4 regions of the Tissierella sp. MB52-C2 genome follow, and region 1 is predicted to be linked to each of the others. Evidence: riboswitches for the same ligand, from Rfam matches in the RefSeq annotation. Region 1 holds a riboswitch; each other region holds the start of a gene.
What was found. A riboswitch is a leader RNA that binds a small molecule or an ion and turns the genes downstream of it on or off. The one in region 1 is predicted to bind cyclic di-GMP.
Positions count from the first base shown of each region.

Region 2: linked by a shared signal. The riboswitch ahead of RBU61_RS09790 (type II secretion system protein) and the one ahead of RBU61_RS16290 (transglutaminase-like domain-containing protein) in region 1 are both predicted to bind cyclic di-GMP.
Region 3: linked by a shared signal. The riboswitch ahead of RBU61_RS17955 (GAF domain-containing protein) and the one ahead of RBU61_RS16290 (transglutaminase-like domain-containing protein) in region 1 are both predicted to bind cyclic di-GMP.
Region 4: linked by a shared signal. The riboswitch ahead of RBU61_RS11580 (S8 family serine peptidase) and the one ahead of RBU61_RS16290 (transglutaminase-like domain-containing protein) in region 1 are both predicted to bind cyclic di-GMP.

Region 1 covers NZ_CP133261.1:3,231,495-3,239,465, reverse strand. Annotated here, with positions in the region: gene RBU61_RS16295 (SpaA isopeptide-forming pilin-related protein) at 1-3,604, shown strand, start outside; cyclic di-GMP riboswitch class I at 3,802-3,886, shown strand; gene RBU61_RS16290 (transglutaminase-like domain-containing protein) at 3,900-4,688, shown strand; gene RBU61_RS16285 (ABC transporter permease) at 4,730-5,968, opposite strand; gene RBU61_RS16280 (ATP-binding cassette domain-containing protein) at 5,968-6,879, opposite strand; gene RBU61_RS16275 (sigma 54-interacting transcriptional regulator) at 7,146-7,971, shown strand, end outside.
Region 2 covers NZ_CP133261.1:1,937,724-1,945,694, forward strand. Annotated here, with positions in the region: gene RBU61_RS09780 (pilus assembly PilX N-terminal domain-containing protein) at 1-1,099, opposite strand, end outside; gene RBU61_RS09785 (prepilin peptidase) at 1,153-1,914, opposite strand; gene RBU61_RS09790 (type II secretion system protein) at 1,942-2,355, opposite strand; cyclic di-GMP riboswitch class I at 2,494-2,583, opposite strand; gene RBU61_RS09795 (type II secretion system F family protein) at 2,650-3,849, opposite strand; gene RBU61_RS09800 (type IV pilus twitching motility protein PilT) at 3,862-4,914, opposite strand; gene RBU61_RS09805 (ATPase, T2SS/T4P/T4SS family) at 4,926-6,608, opposite strand; gene aroE (shikimate dehydrogenase) at 6,643-7,509, opposite strand; gene RBU61_RS09815 (YhcN/YlaJ family sporulation lipoprotein) at 7,695-7,971, shown strand, end outside.
Region 3 covers NZ_CP133261.1:3,574,269-3,582,239, reverse strand. Annotated here, with positions in the region: gene RBU61_RS17995 (NAD(P)H-dependent oxidoreductase) at 1-311, opposite strand, end outside; gene RBU61_RS17990 (flavodoxin family protein) at 301-879, opposite strand; gene RBU61_RS17985 (PadR family transcriptional regulator) at 895-1,407, opposite strand; gene RBU61_RS17980 (pyridoxamine 5'-phosphate oxidase family protein) at 1,632-2,174, opposite strand; gene RBU61_RS17975 (IS110 family transposase) at 2,467-2,964, shown strand; gene RBU61_RS17970 (methyl-accepting chemotaxis protein) at 2,995-4,311, opposite strand; gene RBU61_RS17965 (hypothetical protein) at 4,459-4,845, opposite strand; gene RBU61_RS17960 (thiamine pyrophosphate-binding protein) at 4,857-6,482, opposite strand; gene RBU61_RS17955 (GAF domain-containing protein) at 6,510-6,938, opposite strand; cyclic di-GMP riboswitch class I at 7,056-7,140, opposite strand; gene RBU61_RS17950 (YkuS family protein) at 7,467-7,724, opposite strand; gene RBU61_RS17945 (MATE family efflux transporter) at 7,850-7,971, opposite strand, start outside.
Region 4 covers NZ_CP133261.1:2,306,379-2,314,349, reverse strand. Annotated here, with positions in the region: gene RBU61_RS11585 (aspartyl-phosphate phosphatase Spo0E family protein) at 177-353, opposite strand; cyclic di-GMP riboswitch class I at 839-923, shown strand; gene RBU61_RS11580 (S8 family serine peptidase) at 1,044-3,329, shown strand; gene RBU61_RS11575 (hypothetical protein) at 3,661-4,227, shown strand; gene RBU61_RS11570 (alpha/beta hydrolase) at 4,231-5,163, shown strand; gene RBU61_RS11565 (AAA family ATPase) at 5,802-6,338, shown strand; tRNA gene RBU61_RS11560 (tRNA-Leu) at 7,072-7,155, opposite strand; gene polA (DNA polymerase I) at 7,282-7,971, shown strand, end outside.

The DNA of each region.
Region 1 (7,971 bases):
CCCTAATAAAGATATGATATTTAAGCCTGATACTCTAAAGGTCAGACATTATAAAGTGGGCGGGTTCAATAAACCATTATCAGAAGGAACTCATTATACAGTATCAGAGAAAGATGGTAGCTATCAAAATGGATTCGAGATTGTGTTTAATTTTGAGAATATAACAATAGATGAATTTAAAGATAGTAGAATTGAGATAATCTATGATACAGATTTTGATCCAAACAATACTGGAAAAAAAGGTGGGCCTCTTGATACTGAGGATAAAACTTCAAAAATTTATATTAATAATGTTAAATATGAAGGTAAATTAGATTATCTAGGCGAAATTAATAAAACTATAACGCAATCTACAAAAGCTGATAAAACGATAGATGATATACCATATAACAATGGAACAAAGACTGGAAAGCTTAGTGAAAAAGATAGAAGTATAGATTGGAAACTATATCTAAATTACTTGGGGAAAAAACTTGCAAGATTTGAGGTTGTTGATGAGTTATCTGATGGGCAAGTTATAAAAGATTTAGATAGTATTGTTGTAAAACCATATACTATTTCTAAAGATGGTAAACTTAATGGAGTAGTAGTAGGAAGTTCTGCTGAAGCTGAAAAATTTGAGATAGTAGGGCTTGAGGGAGACCCAGAAAATGGGTATACAAAATTCAAAATAGTTTTCGAAGAAGGTGTAACTAAGCCATATCTTGTAGAATATACCACAGATATAGTAGGTATATCTGAAGAAACTTATACCAATACTGCTAAAGTAGAAGGATATCCACCTTATACTAAAACTGAAAAATACGAGGACCATGATAATTTCTTAGAAAAGAAACCTACTGGTATTGGGCCTTCAGTTTGGGTAGATGATGTGATTAATTGGGAGTTAACTATAAATAAGTCGTTATCTCATATATCAGGTGCTACTATAACAGATAAAATTGGAGAGGGGCTTATATTATTAGAAGATAGTATAAAGATTTATAATTCTGATAATGTAAAGGTGTATGATTCCAAAAATACTGATGATACTAATCCGTTAGTAAAATATAGCTGGACTGGAAGTAAAGATGGTAAAGGAGAGTCAATCCTAGAAATCAAATTTTCCTCTGATATAATATGTGAAGCTTACATCATAAAATATAGTACAGTAGTAGCAGTAGAAAGTGGAAGTGTTAAAAATGGGGCAATATTTAAAGGTAACTCAGGGATAACTGAGGGAATAGAAACTGTTACTACTACTGAAACTACTAAAGACGTTGAGGTAAAACAAGCAGCCTCAGGTTCAGGATATGGAGAGTATACAGGGAGAATATCTTTATCGAAAAAAGATAAAGATACTGGCGAATATATTGACGGTGCAAAATTCAAATTATACTACGATTTAAACGGTACTAGGGTACAGATTGGGGATGAATTTACGGTAAGTGGTGGAATATATGTAATTGAAGATCTTTCCTATAGAACATATTATCTAAAAGAGATAGAAGCTCCAAAAGGATATGTGTTACCAGAAGATGAGCTGATTATAGAACTTAACAAATCCAATTGGGATTATGTTTTACCACCAATATTAAATACAGAAATCAAAGGAAAAATCCAATTTACGAAAGTGAACGATGATGACAACCTAATATCAGGAGTAACCTTCACATTATATGATGAGGGTGGAAACAACCCAGTACTTGATAAAGATGGAGAAGATATAGTTGCAATAAGTAACTCTGATGGTATAGTATTATTTGAGAACATACCTTATGGCAAATATACCATAAAAGAAACGAGTGCTCCAGATGAATATGTAAAATCGGATGATGTCCTATATGTAATTATTGGAGACGATGATAATGGAGAGACCGTTATTCCAACAAAAGATAAAGCTGGTACTGAAAAAGTAGAAGAATTTATAAATGCAAGAAAAAAGGGAAGCATAAAGCTTAAAAAGGTAGATGAAAATGGGGGAGCCTTGGAAGGTGCAACCTTTAAATTGTATTATAAAACTGATATTGAGCTTACAAATGAGATAAAATCAGCGACAAGTGATTCTAACGGTATAGTTGAATTCAAGGAAGTACCTTATGATGATTATATCATTGTAGAAACAAATCCACCAACAGGAGGATATAAACCTTCATCAGAAGATATAAAAGTATTAAAAGAAGACTTTATTTCTGCAACAGACGGTAAAATAGATTTAACTTTAGATGAAAAGAACTATGTAGTAAATGAAAAGATAAAAGGAAATATAGTAATAATTAAAAAAGGTGAAGGTGAGAATAGACTTCAAGGTGCAAAATTTGGACTATTTAAAAATAAAACAGATATTGAACCAATAGCAGGACTTGAAGGAGTTACTGGTGAGACTGGATATCTAATATTTGAAAAAGTTCCTTATGGCACTTATTTCATAAAAGAAATGGAAGCACCAGATGGATATTTAATATCGGATGAAGACTTACCAAAACAGGTAACAGTTAATGAATCAAATGATGATGTTACACAAGAATTCATTTTCCATAACACCAAAATTAGAGGAAATATACAACTACTAAAACAAGATGCCTATGGTAATTCATTAGAAGGTGCAAAGTTTGCTCTATATGATGAGAATGGAAAAAATCCAGTACTTGATAAAGACGGAAAAAATATAGTTGCAATAAGTGGTGACAAAGGTATAGTCCTATTTGAGAATATACCTTATGGAAAATATCAAGTAAAGGAAATAAAATCACCAGAAGGATATAAACTTGAAGTAGAAAAAGCATATCACATATCCATTAAAGAAGATGGAGTAACTGTGGAAAAGGATATAAATGATAATGCTCTAATAGTAACAAATATTGAGCTTGGAAGAATAAAGATAATTAAAGTAGACAATGCAAATGAAAATAGACGTTTATCAGGAGCAATATTTGAAGTTAGAGATATTGAAGGAGCTGTAATAGATACAGTAACTACAGATAGGGATGGTATAGCTATGGTAGAAGAGTTGGAATATGGAACTTATACCATAGGTGAAACAAAAGCACCATCAGGCTATAGATTAAATAGACAAGAATATAGTGTTACTGTAAATGGCGAAGATGATGGTGAGAATATAGAAGTATCTCTGACAGTGAAAAATACTAGGATTCCAGTAAACCCAGGACCAGGACCAGATCCAACAGATCCAGAACCACCAGTCAGACCACCAGTAAAACCACCGACAAAACCACCAGTAGATCCAGAAAAACCAACAGAGCCAACAGAGCCTGTTGACCCGACGGAGCCAGTGGAAATAACAGAGGTACCAGAGCCAGAGGAACCGGAAATACCAATAGTTATTACACCACCAAAGGGCGGAACCGTTGAGTTTGATGAAGATGGTAATTGGAAATATACTCCGAATCCAGAATTTACAGGAAAGGATAGTTTTGTTCTAAAACATCCAGATGGAACAGAGGAATTAATAGAAATAGATGTAGATGCTCCATTAGGTGGAACAGATGCAGATCAAAAAGCACCTACACTACCAAAGACGGGGCAAGTAGGTTCAATATTAATCTATCTTGTAGGGCTATTATTCATAGTAGTGGGAATAGTTCTAAGAAGAAGAACAGTCTAATACTCTAAGACAGGGAATATTAATATTCTCTGTCTTTTTTGTTCATATTTGAAACCAGATTTAAACAACAAGTATTGGGTATATAATAAATACAAATCTCTATAAGATAATTCAAGCAACTAGGACGAAATTCCTATTTACTTGAATTGGAAGATATGATAAACTGAAGAAAATAAATATATTTTATTGGTGCTTTCCACCGATAAAGGCAAATTTAGCGAAAGCTAGAGACGCAAAACTAAAGGGCCTTCCTTAGAAATAAGATGGCAGCCAGTTACCGAAAGGAGAGTTTTTTATGTTTAGAAAACATAGTATTATACTCTTGCTAGTTGTGACTTTGTTATTATTTTCAACAGTGGCTCAAGCAGCTGGTGGTTATATTGATAAATCTCAAGTGAATAGCGGAGTAATAAATATTAACTACAATAATGGTAAAGTTGGAGCAGTAAGAGTTAGCAAAGGTAGTACAAGCTATGATTATATATTAAAGGGAAACGAGACTATACCTTTACAACTTGGAAATGGTGAATATACTGTATTGGTGTTAGAAAATGCAGGAGGCAATAAATTTAAACAAATTGCTAAGGAAACTATTACATTAAAATCTATAGATTCAAATGAAGTATATCTACAATCTATTCAAATGATTAATTGGAACAATGATATGAATGCCATAAAAAAGGCAAAGGAATTAACTAAAAACGCTAAGAATAATAAGGAAAAGGTAGAATCAATTTATAACTATATCATAACTAATGTAAGCTATGATAATGACAAGGCAAATAAGTTAAGCTCAAACTATATACCAAAAATAGATGAAACTTTAAAATCACAAAAAGGAATATGTTATGACTATGCATCTCTATTTGCAGCAATGACTAGGTCAGTAGGATTACCTACTAAACTGCTTATGGGACATAAGAATGATATAAATGAATATCATGCATGGAACCAAGTATATTTAGCAGATAGCAATGAATGGATTATTATAGATACAACTTATGATGCTGGCAAGCAAAAAGGAAACAAATCTATTCCTATGATAAAAGATGGAAAAGATTATAAAATAGAAAAAGAATACTAAAATAACAAGGGATATCCCTTGTTATTTTAGTTATTATATGATTATTTATCTTTTAACATCTTAATAGCCTTTGTAATTTTTATAGGATTGCCGTACATTAAAGTACCTAATCTATATATTTTGGCGCCAAATATTCCAGTAATAATAGTTGATACAGCTAATATCAATAGGGAAATTACTATTTGAAAAGTTGATACATTTCCCATAGATACTCTTACAAACATTGCCATAAAGGATGTAAATGGAACAAATGAAGCTACTTTTAATGCATACATATCTGGGTTTGTAAGACCCATCATAGATATAAAGAAAGCAACAATAAATACTATGGTAAGTGGTGTAGAGCTTGTGCCTACATCTTCAGTTCTAGATACTAAGGCACCAATGACACCATAGATAAATAGATAGAAAAGATATCCTAATATTCCAAAGGTAGAAAATGTAGCCAATACATTTCCGGGAATATTAAAGATAAAATCCAAATTATTATTCCAGGCTTGATCATTTAATCTATAAGTTATACTAGCAACCAAAATCAAAGCACCAAACTGTATTATTCCAGCTAAAGCTCCAGCTATTACTTTCCCAAATATAAGATTTTTTGTACTGGTACTAGTTACTAAAATTTCCATAGTACGATTACTCTTTTCACTAGCTACGGAAGTAGCTGTTAACTGACCATAAAATAGTACAACAAAATATAATCCAAAGATTAAGATATAGGTATATAAATAATTTTTCATACCATCTTTACCTAAGACAGTAGTTTCATATTCTATAGGCGTATTATAAACTTCTAGGACTTCATTATAATCTATGCCCTTTTCTGAAAGAGTTTTATTTCTATATAGATTCAATAAAACATTTTCAAATGTAAACCTATTCCCATCATCCATACTAGTGTTTTTTACTAGATATTCATAATTTATAGGACTATTAACTATAAATCCTGCATCTATAGTATCTGATATAACTAAATTGCTTAACTCATCTTCATTTTTTACATTGATTAATTCATTATCTGGTAATTGAGATTGTAAATCATCTAATTTAATTGTATCTTCTTTAATTAAAACTCCATATTTAATCTTAGACTCAGTATGAGATGTTTCTTCTTTCTTTTTATCACCGAAAATTGGTTTACCAAAGGCATCCATTATAGTTGGTATAGTAAGTCCTATTATTACTAATAAACATAGGATAATAGTAGAAACCTTAAATACCTTATTTTTTAAGAAATTAAATAATTCAAATTTAAGCACTGTCAAAAGATCTCTCACTATCTATCACCTACCTTTTGTACAAATATATCTGTTAGAGTTGGCTCATATATTGAAAACTTTTCAATATCAATATTAAGTCCTATTAAATCATTTAACAGCTCATTTTTGGTTTTACCATTAATTAATTCGATAATTAAATAATCATTTTTAGATTCAAGTATATTTATATCTTTCATTTTATTAAACAAAACATTTTGCAATTCATTAATATTAAGATTAATAGCACTTAATGTTATTCTATTAGCACCATACTCTTTCTTTATAGACTTTAGATTCCCTGTCAAAACAATATCTCCTTTGTTTATAAGAGCAATTTCTTCACAAAATTCTTCTACATAGGTCATTTGATGGCTAGAGAAGATAACCAATTTTTGCTTATCTATTAACTCATTAATGACATCCTTAAGTATCTGAGAATTAACAGGATCTAGACCACTAAAGGGTTCATCTAATACAATTATATCTGGATTACATAGTAAGGTTTCTGCTATCTGTACCTTTTGTTGATTTCCCTTAGAAAGAGTTTCTAGCTTTTTATCTTTGTACTCCAATACACCTAGTTTTTCTAGCCAATATAATGTATTTTCTTTAGCCTTCTTTCTAGATAATCCTCTTAACTCTCCAAAATAAATAAGTTGGTCTAATATCTTTTGCTTAGGATATAGTCCTCTTTCTTCTGGAAGATAACCTATTGAATGTTCTCTAGGGTTAAAAGGTTTTCCATCTAAAAGGATTTCTCCTTCATTTGCATCAAATAATCCCATAAGTATTCTAATGGTTGTAGTTTTACCAGCACCGTTTCTACCGAGAAATCCCAATGCTTTACCACTCGTTATTGAAAAAGATACGCCATGTAACACTTCAGTCCCTGAAAAACTTTTGCGTATGTTTTTTATCTCAAGTATCATAAAATCAGCCCCTTTATGAAATATATATTTTAAATTATAGGGTATAGGAATTAGTAAGACAAGGGAAAATATTGTAAAAAGGAATGAAGTAAGTAATATAATTACTTTAGTCACTATTTTAATATATCTTATCTCTTGCTTTTTATAAATCTCCATGTTACAAGCTAAAAGCTATATAATCAAATCTGTTGGACAATGATGGGATAATTTGGTAAAGTAAATATATAGATATTATGTAAGCAAATAATAGAGAACGGTGGTATATTATGGATTACAAAAATGTCATAGAGTTGATCATCAATAATTTAGAAGAAGGCATAATAGTTGTAGATTCAAATCTAAATATTAGATACTTCAATGAATCATCTAGAAATATTACAGGATTTGATCCTAAAGAAGCCATAGGAAAAAACATTCTTCAAGTATTTCCAAACATTAAAAAAGAAAACAGTACTTTTCATAAAGTAATTAATAGTAAAACACCTATAATTGAACATGTTCAAAACTATATTAATTATGTGGGAAAAAGTGTTTCAATAGTTACATCTACAATTCCAATAATTAATGATGGCAAAATTGAAGGAGCAATTGAAATTTTTAAGGACTTGACTAATGTAGTAGAATTATCAGAGAAGATACTTATGTTACAAAGCACATTACATGGTAAAGATGTGGGTTTTAATAAGTTTTTTCAGAATGGAACACAATACCATTTATCTGATATGATTGGTCAAAGTAAATTGATAAGTGAACTTAAACTAAAAGTACAAAAGGTTGCTAATAGCAATTCACCAGTATTTGTATTTGGAGAGACAGGTACGGGAAAAGAATTGGTAGTACAAGGATTACATAATTTAAGCTATAGGAGAAACAAGCCTTTTATTGCACAAAACTGTGGAGCATTACCTGAAAACTTGCTTGAAAGTATACTTTTTGGCACAGTGCAGGGAAGTTTTACTGGTGCCAAGGATAAGCAAGGGTTATTTGAATTAGCTGATGGTGGTACATTGTTTTTAGATGAATTAAATTCTATGAAATTAGGGCTGCAATCAAAGTTGCTACGTGTAATTGAAGATGGTATGGTAAGGAGAG
Region 2 (7,971 bases), 1.3 Mb from region 1:
TGGTTATATTATTTCCACCGGATATTAAATTACCGTTAACAGCTCCTCTTCCCCTTATATTTATATCTGCCTGCTTTACATATAATGATCCAAAAATCTTGGTTTCATCTGTAATGTTTAAATTTTCCTTTCCATTATAATATATTTCAACTTTATTAGGATTTCCACCTAGATTAAATCCACCTTTTAAACTTTTATAATTCTCTATAAATAATTTTATCTTCCCGGTACCTAACACTTTTATATGTCCTTGTTGAACATCAAAATCTTTTATTCTTAATACAATATCACCTTTAGTAGTATCTATTGTTGCAGAGCGATTTGATTCTATAATAAGGCTGTCATAATATGCACTTGTATCGATTATTGGATTAGTATTAATACTATTTGTTAGAATAACGCCCTTGTGAGGTAAATTTGCTGGATATTCAAAAAAACTAGGCAAAGAGTATATCCTTTTCTCAATATATTCCACTTTAGGCTCCTTTTTATCCCAATCAGGCTTATTTATTACTTCAGTACTGTCGGATCCAATGGGAATATTTATTATCAATTGATCATTAAATCCAGATGTGAATTCAATGGCATTTTCACTTGATGAATTAGTACCTATATCTCCTATGACATTATTTTGTGTATTATTCTCAAACTTCATATAAACATCTGCAAATATTGCCATATCTATATCTACAGTTTTATTTTCTTCATGTTTTTCAATATACATCTCTTTAGAGATTTTTTCTGTAACTTTATTTATCTCACCTACAGATTCAATAATCATATTACCATTATCTTGAAATAATATTACTTTAGCCTTACCTTCTCCAATTACTATTTCTTCAACATCAACTCTATTATTATTTTCAAGCTTTTCATTTAGTTTCTTGGCTTCTTCTTCATCCATTGTAAGTATTGCTGCCTCAACAGCCTCCACCCCTGACCTTGCTATATAATATGCTGAGGTTTTATATTGGTGGTGTAATGACACCTTATTCTCATTTGACATAAGTCCTAAAGCAACTGTCCCAAATATCATTAATACAGCAAATATAATTAATGTATTTACTAAAGCCAGACCTCTTCTATTTTTAAACTTCATCTTAATCAACTCCCAAGTTTGATTATGAAATATAATTTGCTGATTTGTATAATTTAGTAGAAAAACAGACTTATATACCAGCTAATCAACTGTTCTTTCCAAAATACCACTATAAAAAATGCCCCTACAATGAAAGGTCCAAAGGGAATAGGGTCCCTTCTTCCTTTGATTTTCGTAATTAGTAGAAATACTGATATAATTGCACCTAATATAAAGGATAGAAATATAGTTAAGAATATCCCCTTAATTCCTAATATAAATCCTAGGGAGCCAATTAGAGTAGCATCTCCTACACCCATTCCACCTTGTGAAACTAAAATAATTAGTATAAATAATAAAGCAGATAAAACTAGGCCTCCTATACTATTTAATAGCTGTGGTGGTTTATTATATAATATGTATGAAAGTACTTTATAGATAGTAGTAATTCCTAAAATTAAAACTACTAATATATCTGGAATAATCATTTCCTTTAGATCTATTAAAGTTATTGTAATAAGTATAGAAAAAATAATTGCATAAAAGAAAAATTCTAGTGTTAACCCATATTTCTTATAGATGAATAAATAGATAATAGAATTGAGTAGTTCAACTATTGGGTACTGAAGGGAGATTTTCTCCCTACAGTACCCACATTTCCCCTTATGATGTATAAAGCTAAGTACTGGTATTAGATCATACCATTTTAGATTTGTATTACAATTTGGACAATGGGATGCTGGATAGGCAATATTCTCATCCCTTGGTATCCTATATATACATACATTTAAAAATGAACCTATTAATAATCCGTATAGGGAAATTAGTATAGTCATTTGTACTGCTCCTTTTGTTGATGTTATTTAATCTTCTTTTACTTCTTCTACTACTTTGATTTCTCCATCTTTAATTCCCACTTCACCTGGTTCTACCTTTATATCTCCCTCTTTAGTTATGGACACTTTAAACTCTTTATTATCAAAAGTTTTAGGTGTTTCTTCTTTATCGAAATATTTTTTAAAATTCTCCTCAGCTGTTATTTCTGTATCATTTGTAGAGTCATGAGCATCAGGATAATCAGCTAAATACATTGTTGCTGTACTCTTCAATATCCTTACATTGGCATTATGTGCTGATACCTTTGCACTATTTCTTGAGCCAGATAGCTTAGGCACAGCAATTCCCGCTAAAATCCCCAATATTGCAATAACTACTACTAATTCCACCAAAGTAAATCCTTTTCTTTTCTTCATTTTTTCATTAAACCATTTTAACATTTCTTTCCCCCCTTAATTTTTTTGCTAAAACTTCATATAATTATAATTATCTCCTTTTTAAATCACCACCTTTAAAGTGTCTGAAAATTGAGTTTTTAGCTTTTTTATACAAAAAAACTGCATAAATAATACAACTATTTATGCAGCCGAACGATCATTTTTATCCTTAGATAATTTTAGACTCAGGCTTTGCGTCACTAGGTTTCCCTAGCTTTGCCCTGGAAATACAGGAATTTCGCTAAATTAATTTAATTTATTTATTTCCTGTTACATTATGTTTTTAATTGTCAAATTTTAGATTGTATTTACCATATCAAACATTGGTATTGCCATTGCTATTACTATAAATCCTATTATTAGAGCCATGACTATTAACATTATTGGCTCCATTAGTGTTGTCAGTCTTTGTAAAGCTACTTCTACTTCATCGTCATAGAAGTCTGCTGTCTTATATAATATATCGTCTAATGCTCCTGATTCTTCACCTACTTTTATCATTGAATCAACCATTGGTGGAAATATTCTTGTTTCTGATACTGCATTTGATAAAGTCGCTCCTTTTCTTATATCTTCCATGGATTTTTCCAGTCTATTTTCTACTACTTTATTTCCCACTACTCTACCTACCACTTCTATGGACTCCAATAGTGGTATACCACTAGACATAAGTGTTGATAATGTTCTTGTAAATCTTGATGTTATTATCTTTACATTAGTATCCTTTACTACTGGTATCTTTAATTTTATAGTATCCAATGTTATTCTTCCAGATGGTGTTTCTTTATATAATATGAGCCCAGCCACAGCTAAAATTACTCCTCCTAAGAATAAATACCAAAACTCTGTTAGCCAATTGCTTATATTTAGTAGTATTTGTGTAGGTAATGGCAGGGCCTGCCCACTACTTTCAAACATTCCAATAAATGTAGGCATTACTGCTATAAGTAAAAATATAACTACACCTATGGACACTATACTAAGAATTATTGGATATATCATGGCTGATTTAATTTTGTTTTCCAATTTGTTTTCCTTTTCAAAATGAACTGCCATTCTTTCCATTATAGTATCTAAGTTTCCACTTACTTCCCCTGCTTGAACCATATTTATAAGGAGACCAGGAAATACTTTTTTATGTTTTCTCATGCTTTCTGATAATGTAAATCCTTTTTGTACACTTTCATAGACACCGCTTAAAGCCTTAATTAGGGCTTTATTTTGAGATTGTTTCTCTAATATTTCTAAACATTTTACTATACCTATTCCTGCATCTAGCATGGTGTAAAATTGTCGGCAAAATACTGCTAAATCTTTTTTCTTAACTTTTTTAGAAAATAAATCTATTTTAGCATCTGATTCTATATCTCTTTCAATAGATATCGGAATATAATTATTACCCTTTATCATGGCTAATACATCAGATTCTTCTTCTCCTTCAAAAAATCCTTCTATGGTTTCGCCAGTTTGAGATACTGCTTTATATTTATATATCATAAAGAACACATCCTAAATAATATATTTTTTTATATTATCTTGGTTAATAGCTTGAGTTAAAATTGTTTCTTTCGTTATTAATCCTTTCTTATATAGATCTAGTAAGGAATTGTCCATAGTTTGCATTTGAAACTTTCCTCCTGTTTGAATTGCTGTATCTATTTGATGGATTTTTTCTTCTCTAATTAGATTCCTTATGGCTGTGGTGGCTACCATAACTTCAAAGGCAGCTATTCTTCCACTACCATCTGACTTTGGTAGCAACTGTTGTGATACTATGGCTTTGATTACTGATGCAAACTGTATTCTCACCTGTTGCTGCTGATGAGGGGGAAATACATCTATTACCCTATCTATAGTCTTAGCAGAACCTATGGTATGTAATGTGGACAATACTAAATGTCCTGTTTCTGCTGCCGTAAGGGCTATGGATATGGTCTCTAAATCTCTCATTTCTCCCACTAATATAACATCTGGATCTTGGCGTAGGGAAGCCCTTAGACTGTTGGCAAAGGAATCGGAGTCTATTCCTATTTCTCTTTGATTTACTATGCTTTGGTTGTGTTTATGGAGATACTCTATAGGGTCCTCCAGTGTTAAAATATGACATTTCCTCTCTTTGTTGATTAAGTTTATCATGGAAGCTAAGGTTGTTGATTTTCCGCTTCCCGTTGGCCCTGTAACTAAAATAAGCCCACGGGGAAGTCTAGCCAAATCTTTGACTACAGAAGGAAGTCCTAGCTCATCAATAGTGGGGACTTCTAAAGGAATTATCCTTAGTGCCATGGCGTAGGAGCCTCTTTGTTTATATGCATTTATTCTATATCTACCTACTCCTGGACTAGAAAAAGAAGTATCTACCTCTCCCTTTTCTTCCAGTTCTTTTACTGTTCTTTCATCTAAAGTTTCATAAACCATGGACTTAGTATCCTCTGGCATTAATTTCTTGCTTTCAAGGGTCAATAATTCACCATTAATCCTTAAAATAGGTGGAGTCCCAACTGTTATATGGATATCAGATGCATTTTTTTTCATTGCTATATTTACTAATTCTACTATATTCATATTATTCTCTCCTATCCCAATGTAAATCCTACTCTTAGTACTTCTTCATAGGAAGTCTTGTGATTTATTGCTAAATTAGCTGCTGATTGTAACAATGTAGTCATTCCTTTTTTTATAGCCTTATTTCTTAATTCATCTATATTGGCATTAGTATCTATTAAATATCTTATTTCTTCGTTTATTGGCATTAGTTCATGTATTGCTGTTCTTTCTTTATATCCATTATTACAAGAACTACATCCTACAGCTTTATTTAATATTAGTTTTTCATCTATATCAATTCCTAAAATTCTTTTTTCTACATCACTTGCCTCATATGATTTTTTACATTTTGGACAAAGCAATTTAATCAATCTTTGAGATATTACCCCTATAATTGCAGATGAAACTAAATATGGCTCTATACCCATATCTATAAGTCTTGTAATAGTAGATGGACTATCGTTAGTATGTAATGTAGAAAGTACAAGATGTCCTGTAATAGCTGCCCTAATGGCTATTTCTGCTGTTTCTGAATCTCTGATTTCTCCAACCATTACTATATCAGGATCCTGCCTAAGAACAGACCTAAGTCCTGATGCAAAGGTAAGACCTGATTTTTGATTTACTTGTACCTGATTTATACCATCTAATTTATACTCCACTGGGTCTTCTATGGTGATTATATTTTTTTCTATTTTATTTAGTTCCTGTAATACTGTATATAGTGTAGTAGTCTTTCCACTTCCTGTAGGTCCAGTGACTAAAATCATTCCATAGGGTTGAGTTAGTATATTATCGAAAACTTCTAAGTCCTTCTGACCAAAACCTATATCTTTTTTCATAAACATAAAGCTAGTCCTATCAAGAAGCCTAATTACAACTTTTTCTCCATATACTGTAGGCAATGTAGATATTCTCATATCTATTTCTTTTCCACTTATTCTAGTTTCTACTCTACCGTCTTGAGGTATTCTTTTTTCTGCTATATTCATTTTTCCCATAATCTTTATTCTCGTGACTATTCCTGAAAGACTAGTCTTATTTAAAGTAGTTACTTCTCTTAAATCTCCATCTATACGAAATCTTACCCTTATATCATTGGCATAGGGTTCTATATGTATATCACTTGCTTTTTCCTTTACTGCCTGGTCTATTAAAGAATTTAGAAGTTTAACTATTGGAGCAGTAGTTACTTCCAGAAGTTCTGGATCTTCTAAATCATCTGTATTAATAGGTGAAAAGTTTTCTTCAAATTCTTCCACTACCTTTTTTGTAGTTTCTTTGCTATAAAATCTGTCTATTGTTTTTAAAATACTATCTTTAGTGGATATAACTGGCTGAATTTCCGATTTTACAAAAATTTTTACATCATCTAGGGCAAATATATTTAATGGATCTACCATGGCTACCATTAGTATATTATCTCTTCTATCTATGGCTATAAGTTCATATCTCCTTACTATTGATTCTGGAATCAAAGTTACTACAGATTTATTTATATGGTATTTATCTAAATCTATATGAGGAATTCCCAATTGAAATTCTAATACTTCTATGATCTCATCTTCTGTAATAAATTTTTCCCTTACTAAGACTTCTCCTAATTTTTCACCTGAATTTTTTTGTATGCGTAAGGCATCTTTCAATTGATCTTCAGTTATCTTTCCGGAATATAGTAAAAGTTCGCCAAGTTTTAATCTCTTTTGTGCCATTTCATCACCCTTCAGATTTTTATACAGTAAATTATTATTCTACATAAGTATCTAAAATACCTTCCAGTTCTCGTACATCTCTAGTGTTAATCTTTAAATCTCCATTATGCCAAATGCTTTGACTAAGTATAGCCTGATTTAAAAGCATAGGTATACCATTAAAAGTTGTCATTCCTTTAGTTTTAGCCTCTTTTATCAATTTAGTTTCCTTTGGCTTATAAATTATATCATAAACTATAGCATTTTTAGAAAATCCATTTAATTCCACTGGTACCATATTTTCTAAAGGATACATTCCAACAGCTGTGGTATTAATAATAATATGGATATTTTCTTTATATAAACCATTCAAATTTAAATCAAATATCTTTGTAGAAATATTTTTATTTATTTTTTTTATATTTTCTTCTAATATAACAGCATTTTCTAAAGTTCTATTGGCAATATATATATTGCTTACATCATTCATGGCTAATGTAGTCGCTATGCCATAAGCAGCACCACCCGATCCTAAAATCAAAACATTTTTATTTTCTACAGATATATCATGATTATGGAAGGTTTGCAAAAATCCTTGTCCATCTGTATTATATCCTATAAGTTTCCCATTTTGATTTTTTATAGTATTGACAGCCCCTATTATTTTTGCATCAACAGAAAGATCATCTAAAAATTTTATTATAGACTTTTTATAAGGAATTGTTACATTAAAGCCACCAATTTTCATGGATTTAAATCCTTCTATTGTAGATTTTAAATCGTCTTCTAGTATATCGAAGGCTAAATATATACTGTTTTCATTTAAATTTTTAAAAATATTATTATGTATTATTGGAGATAAAGATTTATAAATTGGATTTCCTATTAAAGAATATAATTTGGTATTATAAGTAATTTCCATAGTCTCCTCCTAGTAATTTGATATATTATATCATAATTTTTTCCTTTCCTCTACCTAAGATGTTAATATATTCAATAATTAAAAACAGGAATATCTAGTTTTGGGTAGAAAATACAAATTGGATAAAAACTAGACTAAATAAAAATTTATTTATGGCTCAAACTATTCTCAGGAGGTGGATGAATTTGAAAAATAATAAATTCAAATTATTAGGATTAAGTTTGGTTATAGCAATAGCAGTAGCTGGTTGTACTACTAAAGGCACAAATTATAGAAATATGTCTACACAGGCTAGATTAAATGGTAATGTTAATAATCGTTGGATGGATAATACTGGACTAAACACTAGAGACAGATTAAATACAAGTGTAAATGATGGTATGGTTAGAAATAATAATCTGAGTAATGGTATGGTAAGAAATGATAATCTAAGTAATGGTATGGTAAGAAATAATGCTGGAT
Region 3 (7,971 bases), 340 kb from region 1:
GAAATGAACCTTTGCTTTTTAAAACTTAACATTCCTTTTCTATTTTGTCCTATAAGCTCAAAGGCTTTAATCAAAGGAGATGGTAAACTGTCTACGTATAAAGGGGCAGAGACTATAACTATATCAGCATCATTTACCTTGGAAAATAAAACTTCTACATCATCCTTTAGAATAGAAATTATATGAAGTTTCTCAGAAGTGTATCCTTTTTTATGCAGCCCTTCAAGTACATAATTTCCTAGGGATTCAGAGGTACTGTTTTTCTTTTTAGGACTTCCTATTAGTAATAAAGCCTTTTTGTCATTTAACATATTCTATCCCCTTCCTATCACTCAATTTCTCTCTTATTTGATGTTTAATCTGTTCCTCTGATTTATTATATATCGTTCCTCCACTGAAAGAATTATACCAATTTAAAGAATTTCTCTTAATAAGATTATTAAATACTTCTTCCATTTCATTATCTTCCTCTGACATCAATCCTAATGCTACTACCTCTGGATATACTTTATATCTCTCCTTATGATGCACTTCTCCATTAATCTTTTTAAAAAATGGAAGCAATAAAGGAATTATTCTATCTAAAGCCTTTTTAAGTTCAGATGAATATCCTCCATAGACTACAGGGGTAAGATATACTACTAAATCCATATTAATTATAGTTTCTGTAAGCACTCGTCCATAATCATCTATTACACAAATTCCAGGAGTCTTTATCCAGCAGCCAAAACATCCCACACATTCTCCTATTTTCTTTTCATTAAGTACGATTGATTCCACTTCATAACCCTGTTCAATAAGTTCCTCTTCAATAAGCATATTTATTCTTTTCATACTTTGATCGTCTTCTAATGCGCCATTAAGTATTAGTGCTTTCACTTATACTTACCTCCCTTATCTATTATCTAAATCCTTTAAGAATTTTTCATACCAACTAGCCATAAATTTCAAATGATCTATACCAAAATAAAGTGTTGATATTTCAAAATACCCTGCCTTATGCCTAATCTCAGCTTCAAGACTTTCAAGTTCCTCTAACTTTTTATTAATATCTTCAATTAACTGCTCTATAAGTTTTGAAGCTTTTTCCTTTGGAAGTTTCTCATAAAAAAATATTTTAGCAAGAATATCTTCATAAGATCTCATAAAATCTACAGGTTCTTCTAGCCATTTAATAAATACATCATTTCCAGCTTCATTGATACAATATACCTTCTTGTATTTTCCATCCTCTATAACCTTAGTAGAGTTTATTAAACCATCTTTCTCTAGTTTATTTAATGCAGGATAAATACTTCCAAAACTTGCATTAGCAAAATTTGATGTACTTTGAATCATAATTTGCTTTATATCATACCCTGTGAGGTTTTTATATGTTAAAAAACCTAAAATTATGAATTTTATCATTAGCATCATCCTTCCTTAATGTCACTATATCGTTTCGATATATATCATATAGCTATATATGCTAAAAGTCAATATAATATATTAAATTTATAGGTTAAGCTCTTGATATTAAGTATTAAAGCAGACCTTTCCTATTCCTTATAAAAATAAAAATGCTAAACATATATTTAGCATTTTTATGGCAATAAGATAATCTCAAAAACATATTTATAACTTTACCTATATTACTCCATTCTACACCATTTCATCTCTACACCATCTTCATCATACTTCTTTCTTTTTCCGGTAATTCTTTCAATATCAATACGTATTACACAAGTAACCTTTAAAGACCCTTCAATAGCTGCTTCAAAATACGGCATATTCCAAGGACTATATTTTTCTGATAACAACCTTAGGCCTAAGATTTTTTCTTTCTCATCTTCAACAATATTAGCCCTACCAAAAACTACCGTTGATTCAAATTCAGTGGTAAATTTTTGACTGGCTATTTTTCTAAATGTTTTGGGGTCTTCCATAGCTTTTTCTAATTCTCCAGTAGGTCCTGGCGGTGGGACATTCACATCTCCAACAAAAGACATACATATTTTAGAATTTCTTTTTATATTTTCTATTTTACTGCCTTGATATGCAGAATGGATATATATTTTATTATCACATCTAGCAATAGAAACTGGAACACAATAAGGAATTCCTTCTTCATCAATAGTAGCTAAGGTTCCAAATTCAGCTTTATCTATGATGGAATAGGCAAAATTATCATCCATCTTTCGATCCTTCCTTCTCATTTCCTTCATAAAATCCCTTGTATGATATAGTCAACGACTAAAATCATACTCTCCTTTCTTTTTTATTAATATTATCCGCTATAATTGAATTAGACACTGTGGACTTTTTATAAAATTCTATAGCTTGACTATTCGAGGGAGTGTATTGCAACTGTCTTATTTAAATCATTTATAGTTGGATAAGTTTTAAACTTTTATCTCCCGCAAGGCTATGAGAATAAGACTAGGTGGACCAAAACAGTTGTCAATTTATCTTTAAGGATGTGGTTCTATGATTTATGTTGGCATTGATATTGCCAAACAAAAACACTTTGCCGCTGCTATGACCGCTGGTGGTGAAGTCTTAATTCAACCTTTTGGGTTTACTAATGATTCTGAAGGTTTCTCTTTGTTAGTGTCCAAGCTCAAGACCTTTAATCATGAAATTCTTCTAATTGGACTTGAATCAACTTCTCATTATGGAGAAAACCTTATTTGTTATCTTTACAATATGGGTTATCATATTGCTGTTATCAACCCTATCCAGACTGCTACTTTAAGAAAGTCAAATATTCGTAAAACTAAGACTGATAAGGTTGATACTATCTTAATCATTAAATCAATGATTTTAAACAACCATAGGATTTTTACTCAGGATGATATTGATTCAATTCGCCTAAAAAGCCTATGTCGTTTTAGAGAAAAAACTAAAAAATCTAAAAACTTTTCCTCTTCAATTAAATATTATAAATTAAAAAACCCTAGTAGAATCTTTACTAGGATTTCGTAAAAGTTGTATTTTAATTTACAAGTTTATCTACTAGATATTGAAGTTATCAATAGATACCTTAATGGTATTAACTACTTCATTTAAGTTTCCTGAATGAGAAGATATTTCTTCTATTGAAGCTAAATTTTCCTCATTGTTAGCAGAAACTTGCTCGGTAGCTGCTGCAGTTTCCTGTGAGATAGCAGAAACATTTTCTATAGCCTCCGTAACAATAAACTTCATATTAATCATTTCTTCACTATGCTCTTTTACTTCTACAACTTTTTCAAGTAAGGCATCGATAGAATAAGTAATATCATCAAAAACCTTTTCTGTTTCATGAACAGCTTCATCTTGTTCCTTTACTGTGTATATTACCTGTTCCATTGCATTTACAGCAATATTAGACTCTTGTTGTATATTCGATATCAAACCCTCAATTTCATTCACAGCTTTAGAAGACTGCTCTGCCAATTTTCTTACTTCGTCAGCAACTACAGCAAATCCCCTTCCTGCTTCTCCTGCTCTTGCTGATTCAATGGCAGCATTCAATGCCAGTAAATTAATCTGACTTGCAATCTGCTTAATTACTTCTGTAATAGTTCCTATATGTTTAATACTATTATCTACATTTTGTACTATCTGATTTACCTCTAATGTTACCTGACTATTTTCTTCTGACTTATTTGTCAATAAATTGACTATTTTATACCCCAACTTACTGTCTTCGCTGGCTTTCTGGGCAAATTCATTCATTGTTGATGTTTTCTTACTAATACTCTCCATGGTGTTGCCAAGCTCTTCCATGGCAGAAACGCATATTTCTGCATTACTTGCTTGATCCATAGCATTGCTAGCTACATCTTCCATAGTCTTGGCTATTTCATGGGTAGCTATATTAGTCTGCTCTGAGATACTATTCAATCCTTCAGACATCTTTATTAGAATATCTAACGGATCTTGAATGTCTTTAATTGGTTTCTTCATATTCTCAACCATCTGATTAAACTCTTCCATAAGCTTTCCCACTTCATCAGTGGATTTTACTTCTACTTCTATATCAAAGTTTCCTTCAGATATTTGTGTCATCCCCAAACCAAGTTCTTTTAGAGGATTCAATAACATTTTTTTCATACAGATTACTAATAATACTATACCTATCAATATACCTATTACTGTGAATAAAATCTCTCCAAAATAACTTGGCATTTGCATCATTTTTCCTATGGTTTTGTGCAACAATATGCCTATTATATTTCCAAGTGCGGAAGTTCCGAAAGATACTAAAATAAACTTCCCTAAAATGCTAAAATTCCCTTGCTTGCATTTTTTGATCAAGCTCTTAAATTTATTTAATGTTCCCTTCATGGCCTCTTCTCTCCTTATTCTTAACTTACCATGTTCTAGAATCATATACAAAATTTAAAGTCTTTTTTCTTTTTTAAAGATACGTTAAGAAACTGAACTTAGCAACATAATCTGTGTAAGTTCAGTTTCTTTGAAAATAGACTTATTCTAGAAACCTTGACTTTTTAACCAATCATCAGCAGACTTTTCATCTGTAAAAATCTCTGGCTTCATAAGTCCTGCACCACTTCTTTGCATCTGCATCTTAATAATACTACTTTCCACTACAATAGCTGCTTTCGCTAATCCATTTTTTGTAGACCAACTAACATGATTATTAATTTCATCTGTGATATTTGAAGTTTTATAGTTTTTCAACTCACTTATCTTAGCCCAAGGTTTTCCTCCAAGAAGAGGTCCTATTTTGGTAGTGTATTCATTATGCATTCTATTATAGTCTTCTGCTTGCCACATTCCTGTAACATACTCATACACTATCCTTCTCGTAGTATCTACCTTGATTTTATACATACCTTTTGCATCTTGAATTAACATAATTTCTCCTCCTAATTTTTTTTAGTTTCTCCTAAAGCTTTGAATCTATCTGCAACAGGAGCTGGTTCACTCCCGTCGGTAACTAGTTCAATTACACAAGGACCGTCTAAGTTTTCTACGAAATCCCCTATATTCTCTAACTGCTCCATGGTGGAAACCTCTATGGATTTTATTCCAATAGCATTCATCATACTGCTAATAGAAATTCTTTGCTGTTTAAATCCTTCCACAGTCCTTCCATATAGAAATTTATGTCCATGCTCAACATATCCAAGCATTGCGTTATTAATAACAATGAAAATAATTGGCATCTTATATTCCTTTGCTGTTAGAATTTCCATTCCATTCATGAAGAATGAACCATCTCCAGTAAATATAGCCATAGGTTTATTTGGTTCTGCTAAGTGTGCGCCTACAACACCTGCAACCCCAGAGCCCATAGCTCCATAGTTCAAGCTAATATCAAAATCTCCACCTGATCGTATTGGAAGATATTTAAATAAAAAGTTCATATATTCTCCAATGTCAGAAACATAGTAAGTATTTTTAGGTAAAATTTCTGTAATTTTTTCTAAAAGTAGTCTAATAGATAGACCAGTATGATTTTGAACGTACGGTCCATTTATTAAAGGTCTTTCAAATGACCTACTTTTTGTATTTACACCTTTTATCAATTCTGGAATAACTTTCTCCAAGTCATGGTAAACCTCTACATCTGTTTTGAAAACTTTTCCTAACTCTTTTTTATCCCAGTCTACGTGTATAACTTTTTTATCCTTTACTAGCACCGGATTATAGTTACGAGTAGCAGACTCACCCAAACTAGAGCCTAATACCAAAATACAAGTAGATGGTCCATCCTCTACATAATCTGTAGACGAGTCGGTTCCCGAAAATCCATAGTTACCTAAGTTCAAATAAAAATCTGTAGGTACAACGCCTTTTCCTTCTGGTGTTGTAATTATAGGCCACTGTAATTTTTCACTTAGAGCCTTTACTTGCTCTGATAGCCCTCTGCAACCCCTTCCCACCATAATAATTCCATCTTTTTCTCCGTTTATGACTTCTATAGCTTTATCTATGGACTCATCATCAAACATAACTTGAGGAATTGCTACTTGTTCAGGCATTGACTCAATAAGCTCAGAAATCTGTATATCAATAGGTATAGATACATGAACAGGTCCCATAGGAGGAGTTAAAGCAATTTCCATAGCCTCCTTTAATGTAGACAGTACACAATTCTCATCAAGTACGGTTTTACTATACTTTGTAATAGGTTTTAATATTTGTTCTGTATTTAGTTCTTGAATAGCGCCTTTTCCAATCTGCCATCTATGTACATATCCTGTTATAAATAGAACAGGTACCTTAGATCGCATTGCATCACCTATACCATTAACCATATTGTTAGTCCCAACACCACCAGCAGCAATACAAACTCCCATCTTTCCAGAAATACTTGCATATTTCGCAGCCATATAAGCTGCCCCTGCTTCATTCTTAGTAATGATAGGTTTAATGCTTACATCATTCATCGCATCATAGAGAGCACTTACAGTACCTGCCGACATACCAAAAATATATTCTACCTGATTTTGTTCTAAGTATTCCATGACTCCATTAGCAATTTTCATATGATGCTACCTCCTTAATTTATATTTTTATCTATTCATATAATCTTTAATTAAAGTTTCACATTTTTTTATTTCCTCAAAAGTAAATTCATGAGGTTGTCCAATAGAAGCTATACATATAATCCCTTCCAAAGTTTCACTTTTCATTACAGGGACTACTAGGATGCTATCTATACCAAATAGGAAAAAAGCATTTGAAGAAAGTTCATTTCTATTTACATCAGAAATTGCAATAGGTTCTTTTTCTTCTGCGATCTTCATGAGTATCTTATGTTCTTCTATATAGACTACATTTTTAGCATGGATATTTTTCCATTGTTCCATAGCTAATGCATTCGTCTTAGTCTTATAAATAGGGTGAAGCCTGCCATCTCTGATCTCATGATATCCAATATCTTCAATACCTGTTGTATCTTGTATTTTTTCAAATAATTCATCCAGAAACTTTTCTTGCATTTTCTTCCCTCCATTTCTTATAAATATGATCATAAGGAATTTTCAAGATATAATAGAAATCTGCAATAAAAAAGACAGATAGCCACTAAGACATGCTATCCATCTTCCATAGCAAAACTTAGCAGCTTGGCAGTCATAGAACAAATTCCTTAGACCCATAGCTTTGCGTCCTTATCTTTCAATAAGTTTGCCTTGTTAATGTTGTACTTTTTTGTCATTAAAGAGATTATACCATAAAAAATTACCAAAATATGTAAAATTTTGTAATATTATATGTATTTCTTGTAAAATTCTTATAAAATGAGTAATTTATTCGAATTTTGGGGTTTTAAAAGCTAAATAATTAAAAATCAGGACTTAAGTCTTAATAAATATTGGAGTTTTGCTGGAGTCTTTTTCTATTCTTCCTTTTTCCATAAAAAAATATTAAAAACGAATTCTGGAGAATTCGTTTTTAATATTTTTTATAATTTTATGCTATCTTCTCTTAATTGGTTGTTTTTTATTTTAAGACAACTCATCTTTTATTTATCTCAATTCTTGGTCTAACCTATTCTTTACTTCTTCTGGAGTTAATCCTCTAGCATTTATTACTGGTGCATTAGTTTCTGTATCACTGATTCCCATCATGTCAGTATTGTATCCTGCTGTTACTATTGCATCTAAACCACTTAGCTTTTTAATATTTTCATCTATTGAACCACTTAAAGATTCAACTGTATATCCTGACTTAATTAAGTAACCTGCCACATTGGTTAATCCTTTTTCTATACCAATCTTTTTCATATTCATCACCTCATGGTTTATTTTGTACAATTCCTAATATAATATACTCTAGATATTTTATTGATTCACAGTATATATTAGTTATTCTATAAACGAAAAGTACTCCCTAAAGGAGTACTTTTCGTTTATGCAGCTATACTTATATTTTCTATGTCTTCCACTACATTTCTTATCCATTTTTTAGATTTAAGTCTTTTGGCTTCGAAAAATATCTTAACTACTTCTTCTAAAGTTATTATTAAAAATA
Region 4 (7,971 bases), 930 kb from region 1:
TGTGGCAATCGCATTTATGTGAATCCGATTACCTTATTTATATTATACCATAAATTATAGTAAAGTAAACATTCAGTCAAATATTATTTGACTGATGTAGAATTAATTCATAATAGTATCTATATTAGCTATTTTAATGATATAGAAGAAGTGACTAGGAGAAATCTCTAGTTTTTTTATTTTTTGACATTCTTAATAATTAATTCATTATACTTATTTATAGCAATATCTAATTCTTGACTAGCTTTTATTATTTCTTCATCTTGTAAATTAAAGTCCTTCTTATCAAGTAAAATGTTTAAGTTTTTCTTTAATTCGTCTATATTTTTCATTAGATCTTTTATATCAGACAAAATTAGCACCTCCTGAATAATAGGATGTGCTAATTAATAAATAAATATGCTGTTGGAATAAAATAAGACTATTAAGTTCATGTTACTTTTACTTATTAGAAGTTTACATATAATTACTTCTATTAATTTACTAAAAACTGTTTTATTATTATATTGATCCATAAAAAAGAACCTCATTTCATTGTTTTCTGGTTAAAAACAATTTAATGCAAGGTTTTTTTTCATTACATAAATTTTTCCATGTCAACTTGCAATTACTTCTTTAATGCAACATTAATACCTAGGGAATTGCTTTATTTTTTATAGAAGCATATTTAATATTTGAATCTGCCTTACAAAGGAGAAGTGCACTATTATTTAATTAATTATTTAAAATAAAATGTACTAAATTTATCACAGGATTTTAATTAACATATCTATATATTCTAGAAGATATGATATACTTTAAAGAATATTCACAGTAATCTGACATAAGAATATAGAGTAAATAATATTAGCAAATAACCTGGAAGGCTGAGACGCAAAGTCCTAGAGTCTAAAGTGAAATACAATGACAGTCCAGCCACCAGATTAGGAAAAGGAATAGAAAGGAGGGAACCGTTATCATAACCAAAGGGGGTGTAATTTGATTAACTTAAATCTTCTATGATGTTTCTTAGTTAAAATCTTAAAAACTAGGGGGAATATAAATTGATAACCTTTTTTAAATCAAGAAAAAGTAAATCTTTTGTATCTATGATGATAGCAATGCTTTTGACGCTTAGTTCATTTGTATCCTTTGCTGAAAACCTAGATACAAATCAAAGTAATCAAGAATTGTTAAAGGATAAGATATCAAGTGAAGTATTTGATAGGTTTGATTCTGGGGAAGATAAGGTTGAAGTTTTAGTTAAATTAAGAGAACAAGCTGATGTAGAAAGAATAGCTAATGATGAAAGATTACAGTTAAATTCTTTAGAGCTTGACAATGACGAAATGAAATTATTGACTAGAGAAGCAGTCATTGATGAGTTAGAAAGCATTGTTGAAAGAACACAATATAGATTGTTACAATATATTGAAACTGAAACTAAAAATGGTAATATAGAAGAATATGAGTCCTATTATATAGTCAACATGATATATATAAAAGCTACACAGGATGTAGTTAATAAAATAGCACTTATGAATGATGTAGAAAAGGTTTATTTTAATGAAAAGATATACCTAAATGATTATACTAGAGATCCTGAAGGTATAATTGAGATAGTAGAAGAAGAAACAGATATAGCAGAAGAAATTGAAGTTGAGGAAGGTAAATTTGAAGTTATTGGAGAAGAAATGCAAGAAACCATGAGAGCAAGTGATATTACCCCTAAAGCTGTATTACCATCAGATATTGAGTGGAATATAAAAATAGTAAATGCTGATAAAGTGTGGAGCACATACGGGATTGATGGTACAGGAGTTGTAATAGGTATGATTGATTCAGGGGTAACATGGAATCATCCAGCCTTGAAAAATAAATACAGAGGGTATAATCCAGCAACTGGAGCAGTAAATCATAATGGGAACTGGTATGATGCATATGCTGGAAGAACAACTCCATATGATGATTCACAATTACCACATGGTACTCATGTAATGGGTACTATATTAGGACAGGAGCCATCAGGTAAAAACGCAATAGGTGTTGCACCTGGAGCTAAATTTATAGTTGCAAAAGGATTGGGACCAAATGGAGGATCTGCAAACCAATTAATATCAGCAGGACAATGGATGCTTAAACCAGGTGGAAATGCTGCAAATGCACCAGATATAATTAATAATTCCTGGGGTGGCGGTACTGGAATCAATGACTGGTTTAGAGGAGTAGTAAGAGCATGGAGAGCGGCAGGAATTGTTCCAGTATTTGCTGCTGGAAACCAACTGAGGGGAGAACCAGCTCCATGGCCAGGATCAATATCTTTACCATCATCATATCCAGAAAGCTTTGCAGTAGCAGCTACAGATTCATCCAACAGAAGGGGAAGTTTTTCTAAGCTTGGACCTTCACCTTATGATAATAGTATACCAAAACCGGATATATCAGCACCAGGAGTAAATATACGTTCATCAGTAATTAATGGGTATGAAAGTGGTTGGAGTGGTACATCAATGGCAGCTCCTAATATTGCAGGAGTGGCAGCATTGATGTTAGAAGCAAATCCAAATCTTTCAGTAATACAAGTAGAAAATACAATTAAAAACACTGCTACGCCTTTAACAGATACCACATATCGAACATCACCTAATATGGGATACGGATATGGTCTAGTGAATGCACTTAGAGCAGTAGAAAGTGTATCAAGATCACAGTCATTGCAACCAATAAAAACCAGCACATTAACAGGTAGGATAATAAACAATAATACAGGAGAAGCTGTTTCAGATGCGAGCATAACAATAGAAAATACATCCTTATATACTACAACTAATAGCACTGGCCATTACACTATAACAAATATACCTGCTGGGTCTTATACAGTAACAGTAACAGCTGCAGGATATAATCCTATATCAGATAATATAACTATAAATGCGAATCAAGAAATAACAGCCAATGGTACAATGGTGCTAAATACAGCAACAGTACAAACTGGTACAATAGCAGGTAGAGTAATAGACTATAATACAGGAGCAGCTGTTTCAGATGCAAGGGTAGATATTGATGGCACCTCACTTTATGCATATACAGATGATTATGGATATTTCATATTAAATAATGTACAAGAAGGAGTACAAACCATCTCGATATCAGGGCATGAACACAATACTGTTTCAGGTAATGTTACAGTCATACCAGGAAAAACTATAAATGTTACAGCTAGATTAATACCAAATAGCGACTATGAATCAACATTAGAGGATGAAATAACTGAGCCAATATTAGAGCCAATCATTGAATCACCAATTATCGAAGTACCAATCACTGAGTCACCAGCAGTTGATATATAGGCAGAGGTACTGGAATTTTATCCCACACAAAATCACCTATCAGTATTGATGGGTGATTTTGCATATATTGATATTTGATGATTGTCTTACTCATTGGGCTAAATTGGACCGGTGTTACAGGGTTTGGGGAAGGCACTCTCCCACAAGCAATTTTTGAGTTTTCGCGCAGGGGAAAATCTCGAAAATATGCAAGTGCTTACCATTTAGTGGAATATTAAAAATAGACATTTCATTGGTAAAATGCTGATTGTGATTGACAGTTCAAACATTCAATGATAAAATAGAAACGGATGTTACGCAACGTATGTTACCTATGGAAAGGAGAAAATTTATGCCACCTAAAACTATTGTAAATAGAGATGAGGTCTTGTTTGCCGCACTGCAATTGATACACAAAGATGGTATAGAAAGCTTAAATGCAAGAAATTTGGCACAAATATTGGGTTGCTCAACAAAACCGCTCTTCCGTATCTATGAAAATATGGAAGAATTAAAAACAGATACAATTTCATATATTAATAAGTATTGTAGTGAGTACTTGCACAAATCATATGACATTTATCCTGCGTATTTAGGAATTGCTATGCGATATATTAGTTTTGCAAAAGATGAATCTAATCTATTCAAGGTTCTTTTTATGAGTAATTTGATTACAGATAATACGATTCGCGATATGTTATCAGATGATGATATAAAAAAAATACTAAATGAAGTATCCAAGGATTTTCAAATAGATAGTAAAGAAGCTCAAGGAGTATATCAAAAAATGTGGTTGTTATCCCATGGAATAGCTTCTGTAATTGCTACGAATATAGATTCATTAAAAATTGAAGAAGCTAAACATATTATCTTAGACTCTTTTAAGGGGTTTATATTGTCAGTGAAAGAGGAGGGATAGCAATTGGTTAGCATTAATGATTTTTCCGATTATATAGAAATCAATGGAAAGAAACAGTTTTTATCTGTTTGTTCACGTGACATACGATTACCTGTTTTATTGTATTTGCATGGGGGACCAGGCGATGCTGCATTACCTTTGGTTAAAAAATTCAATTCTTCTTTAGAGAACTATTATACAGTAGCTGTTTGGGAACAGCGTGGATCTGGGAAATCATTTTACCGTTTTTCAAAAGATGATGACATAAACATCCAACTTTTTATTGAAGATATTCACAAAATAGTCGAATTTCTCTTGCATAAATATAAACAAGATAAGGTATATTTGCTTGGCCATTCTTGGGGAAGTGTAATTGGTCTAAAATTTGTTCAACTATATCCTGAATTGATACATACATATATAGGTTGCGGTCAAGTAGTTAATATGGAAAAATCATCGCGTATAGCTTATGAATACGCAATTGATAAATGTGTTGAGAGAAATAATATAAAGACTCTGGGTAAATTAAAGAATATAGACTGTACGTATTCATCTGAACATTGGTTTGAAGATTTGCTTTTTGTTACCCGACAAGTTGTGAAGTATGGTGGTTCTTTATATGGTGAAAAGAACTACTATAAGCTTGTTAAGCCTTTTATTTTTTCGAAGGAATATTCGCTTATAGATTTGATTAACAGACAAAAAGGTTCAATGCAATCCATAAAAAGACTTTGGCAAGAACTTATGGCAGTAAATTTTGAGCCTGATACATCATTTTCTGTACCAATTGTTTTTATAGAAGGTAAATATGATTATCACGTTTCATCTCAAGTAGCAAAATCTTATCTTGACACAATTCTTACTCCCAAAAAATTTGTTTGGTTTGAAAACTCATGTCATTTTCCCCAATGGTCTGAAGCGTCAAAATTTACTGAAGTTTTGTCATCGATACTATAACTTACGCTAACCTTATCCAACAAAACGTTAAGACCGCCATTAACTTTTAAAAATTGAAATAGCGAAATCTATAATTTGTTATTTTTCAAAACATGGCAGCACGTAAGGAAGAAAGCTATGTTTTATTATGTCATATATAAAGTATTTATCCAGGGACACCGAATAAATACTATTATCTAATTTAAAACATTGAAAAGCTTACTTAAAACTACTATATGCGGCTATGGATAGGCTTTCCGAAGTACAGCGCTGAAGATTGCTTCTATATTATGCAGACAACTTAACCCACAGACAAATTGTAAAATATAGGGTCTAAATCAAGCTGCGTAGGACATTTTATTTAGCACGCTAGTGAGAATATAATAGAGGTATTATTACGAGATAAGTAATTAGATTTACTTGTCTTTTTTATTTTGTAAATATTAGCTAGAAAAAGGAGGAATTTTGAGAGTTATGTAGAATGGTATATATGGTAAGAAATATTGAATGTAGTGATGAATAGAGGGAGAAACTGTTATTAGTAAATATTGTCTAACTTTGGTTCGGGAATATAGAGGTTAGATGAAATCATTGCAAAGATAATAAAGACTACCCTATCCAATCGAATTATTTGGTTGGATGAAAATGAGGAGGAAAGAATGAAAAAGCGAATTCATATATTTGGCGCCTCAGGCTCGGGAGCTTCGACCCTTGGGAAAGAACTTTCTTTATATATTCCATATCATGTTTTTGACGGAGATGATTATTTTTGGTTAGAGAAATTTACATATCATCGAGAGCCACAATTGAGGATCCAACTGTTATTAAATGATTTAAAACTGTATGAACAATGGATTCTTACTGGTGCAGTTTGTGGTTGGGGAGATAAATTAAAGCCTTTATTTGATTTGGTTATTTTCCTTTCAGTACCAAGTGAAGTTAGATTACAAAGACTTAAGGAAAGAGAATACGAAAGGTATGGTGAAAAGATATTACCTAATGGCATTTTGTATGAACAATCAAAAACATTTTTAGAATGGGCTTCTTTATATGATACAGGGGAAATGAACGTAAGAAGTAAGGCACTACATGAATATTGGATGGCGGACTTGGAATGCCCAGTATTAAGAATTGAAGGAAACCATACTGTGCAAGAACGTGTAGAAATCGTTCTAGAATATTTAAAGAGTTGTTAATAATAGCAACAGAATTTGAAATATTTGCTAATTAATCCTACAATCAGTATTTAAAGGAATATTTTTAACAATAGACATAACTAATTCACCAATAGTTGAAATTAGAAATTGATGATATAAAACTAAATATGATATAACTGAGTTCACAATGACACACTTTTCTTTTGGGGTATTTGTTTGTTTGCAGGCTCAATTATACCAAAAAAAGGAGAACATTGTTTTTTATGCAAAAAAACATGAAATCCTTGGTAATACAGAGTATAAATTTATTAATTATATAGATAGGTTTACACTAACAAAATTTATAAGGACATATGTAATGTAGTCTAAATAAGGGGAATGGTGATGAAATGAATAGAAATAGAGGGCATATATCTGATATTATTAAAATTCCTTATTAGGCTTTCTACCTCATTTCCTCTTTAGCTCCCTAATTAAATTCTTCTTTTCATTCTTTATGGATGTAATGCAAGTTTATTTATCGTATCAATATCTGGTGTTCTTTTACCAAGTCCATATTGTAATAGTGATTGACTAGTAATATTTAGTTTTCTTACTAGCTCAACTTGGGATAATGGGATACCAGTTAGACCAGACTATATAAGTCAAAGATTTAAAGACATTTTATATAACAAGGATTTGGAGCTAGTAAGGTTTCATAATCTTAGGCATACAAAATCACATAAAAAATGAGCCTAGAAGAAAACCTTCCAAACTCACTTATCAATTACAATGCCGGTGGCCGGATTCGAACCGGCACGGTGTTGCCACCGGTGGATTTTGAGTCCACTACGTCTGCCAATTCCATCACACCGGCAAATATATCATGAAATTATAATAGCATAAAATGAAAAAATAATCAATATTTTATTTTACCTTTTGTTTACTGAAATTATGTTTTGAGGTATACTAGAAAGTATGTAGTAAAGAATGGAGTGATCTAATGGATAAGAAAAAATTGATGATTATAGATGGAAGTGCTTTAATACATAGAGCATTTTATGCTTTGCCTTTATTGTCCAATAAAAATAACTTGTATACAAATGGGGTTTATGGATTTTTAACAATGTTATATAAAGTAGAAGAGGAAATTAATCCTGACTACATATGTGTAGTCTTTGACAAAAAAGGCCCTACCTTTAGACATGAACAATATGAACAGTATAAGGGTCATAGACAGGCTACACCTTCGGAATTGGTACAACAGTTTCCTATTATCAGAGAAATACTTGATGCCATGAATATTAAATATTTAGAGCTTTCAGGATTTGAGGCTGATGACATAGCAGGTACATTGGCAAAACTTGGTGAGGAAAATTCAATGGATGTTACTTTAGTAACTGGAGATAAAGATTACCTTCAGTTAGCTACAGATAATACTAGAGTTTTAATTACTAGAAAAGGCATTACAGAAATAGAGGAATTTAATAGAAATAAGATAATAGAAGTCTATGGAATTACTCCAGAACAGCTTATTGATTTAAAGGGATTAATGGGGGATCAGTCCGATAATATTCCAGGAGTACCAGGAATTGGTGAGAAAACAGGACTAAAATTATTAAGAGAATATGGTACAATTGAAAGCGTATATGAAAATATAGATAATATTAGTGGAAAAAAACTAAAAGAAAAC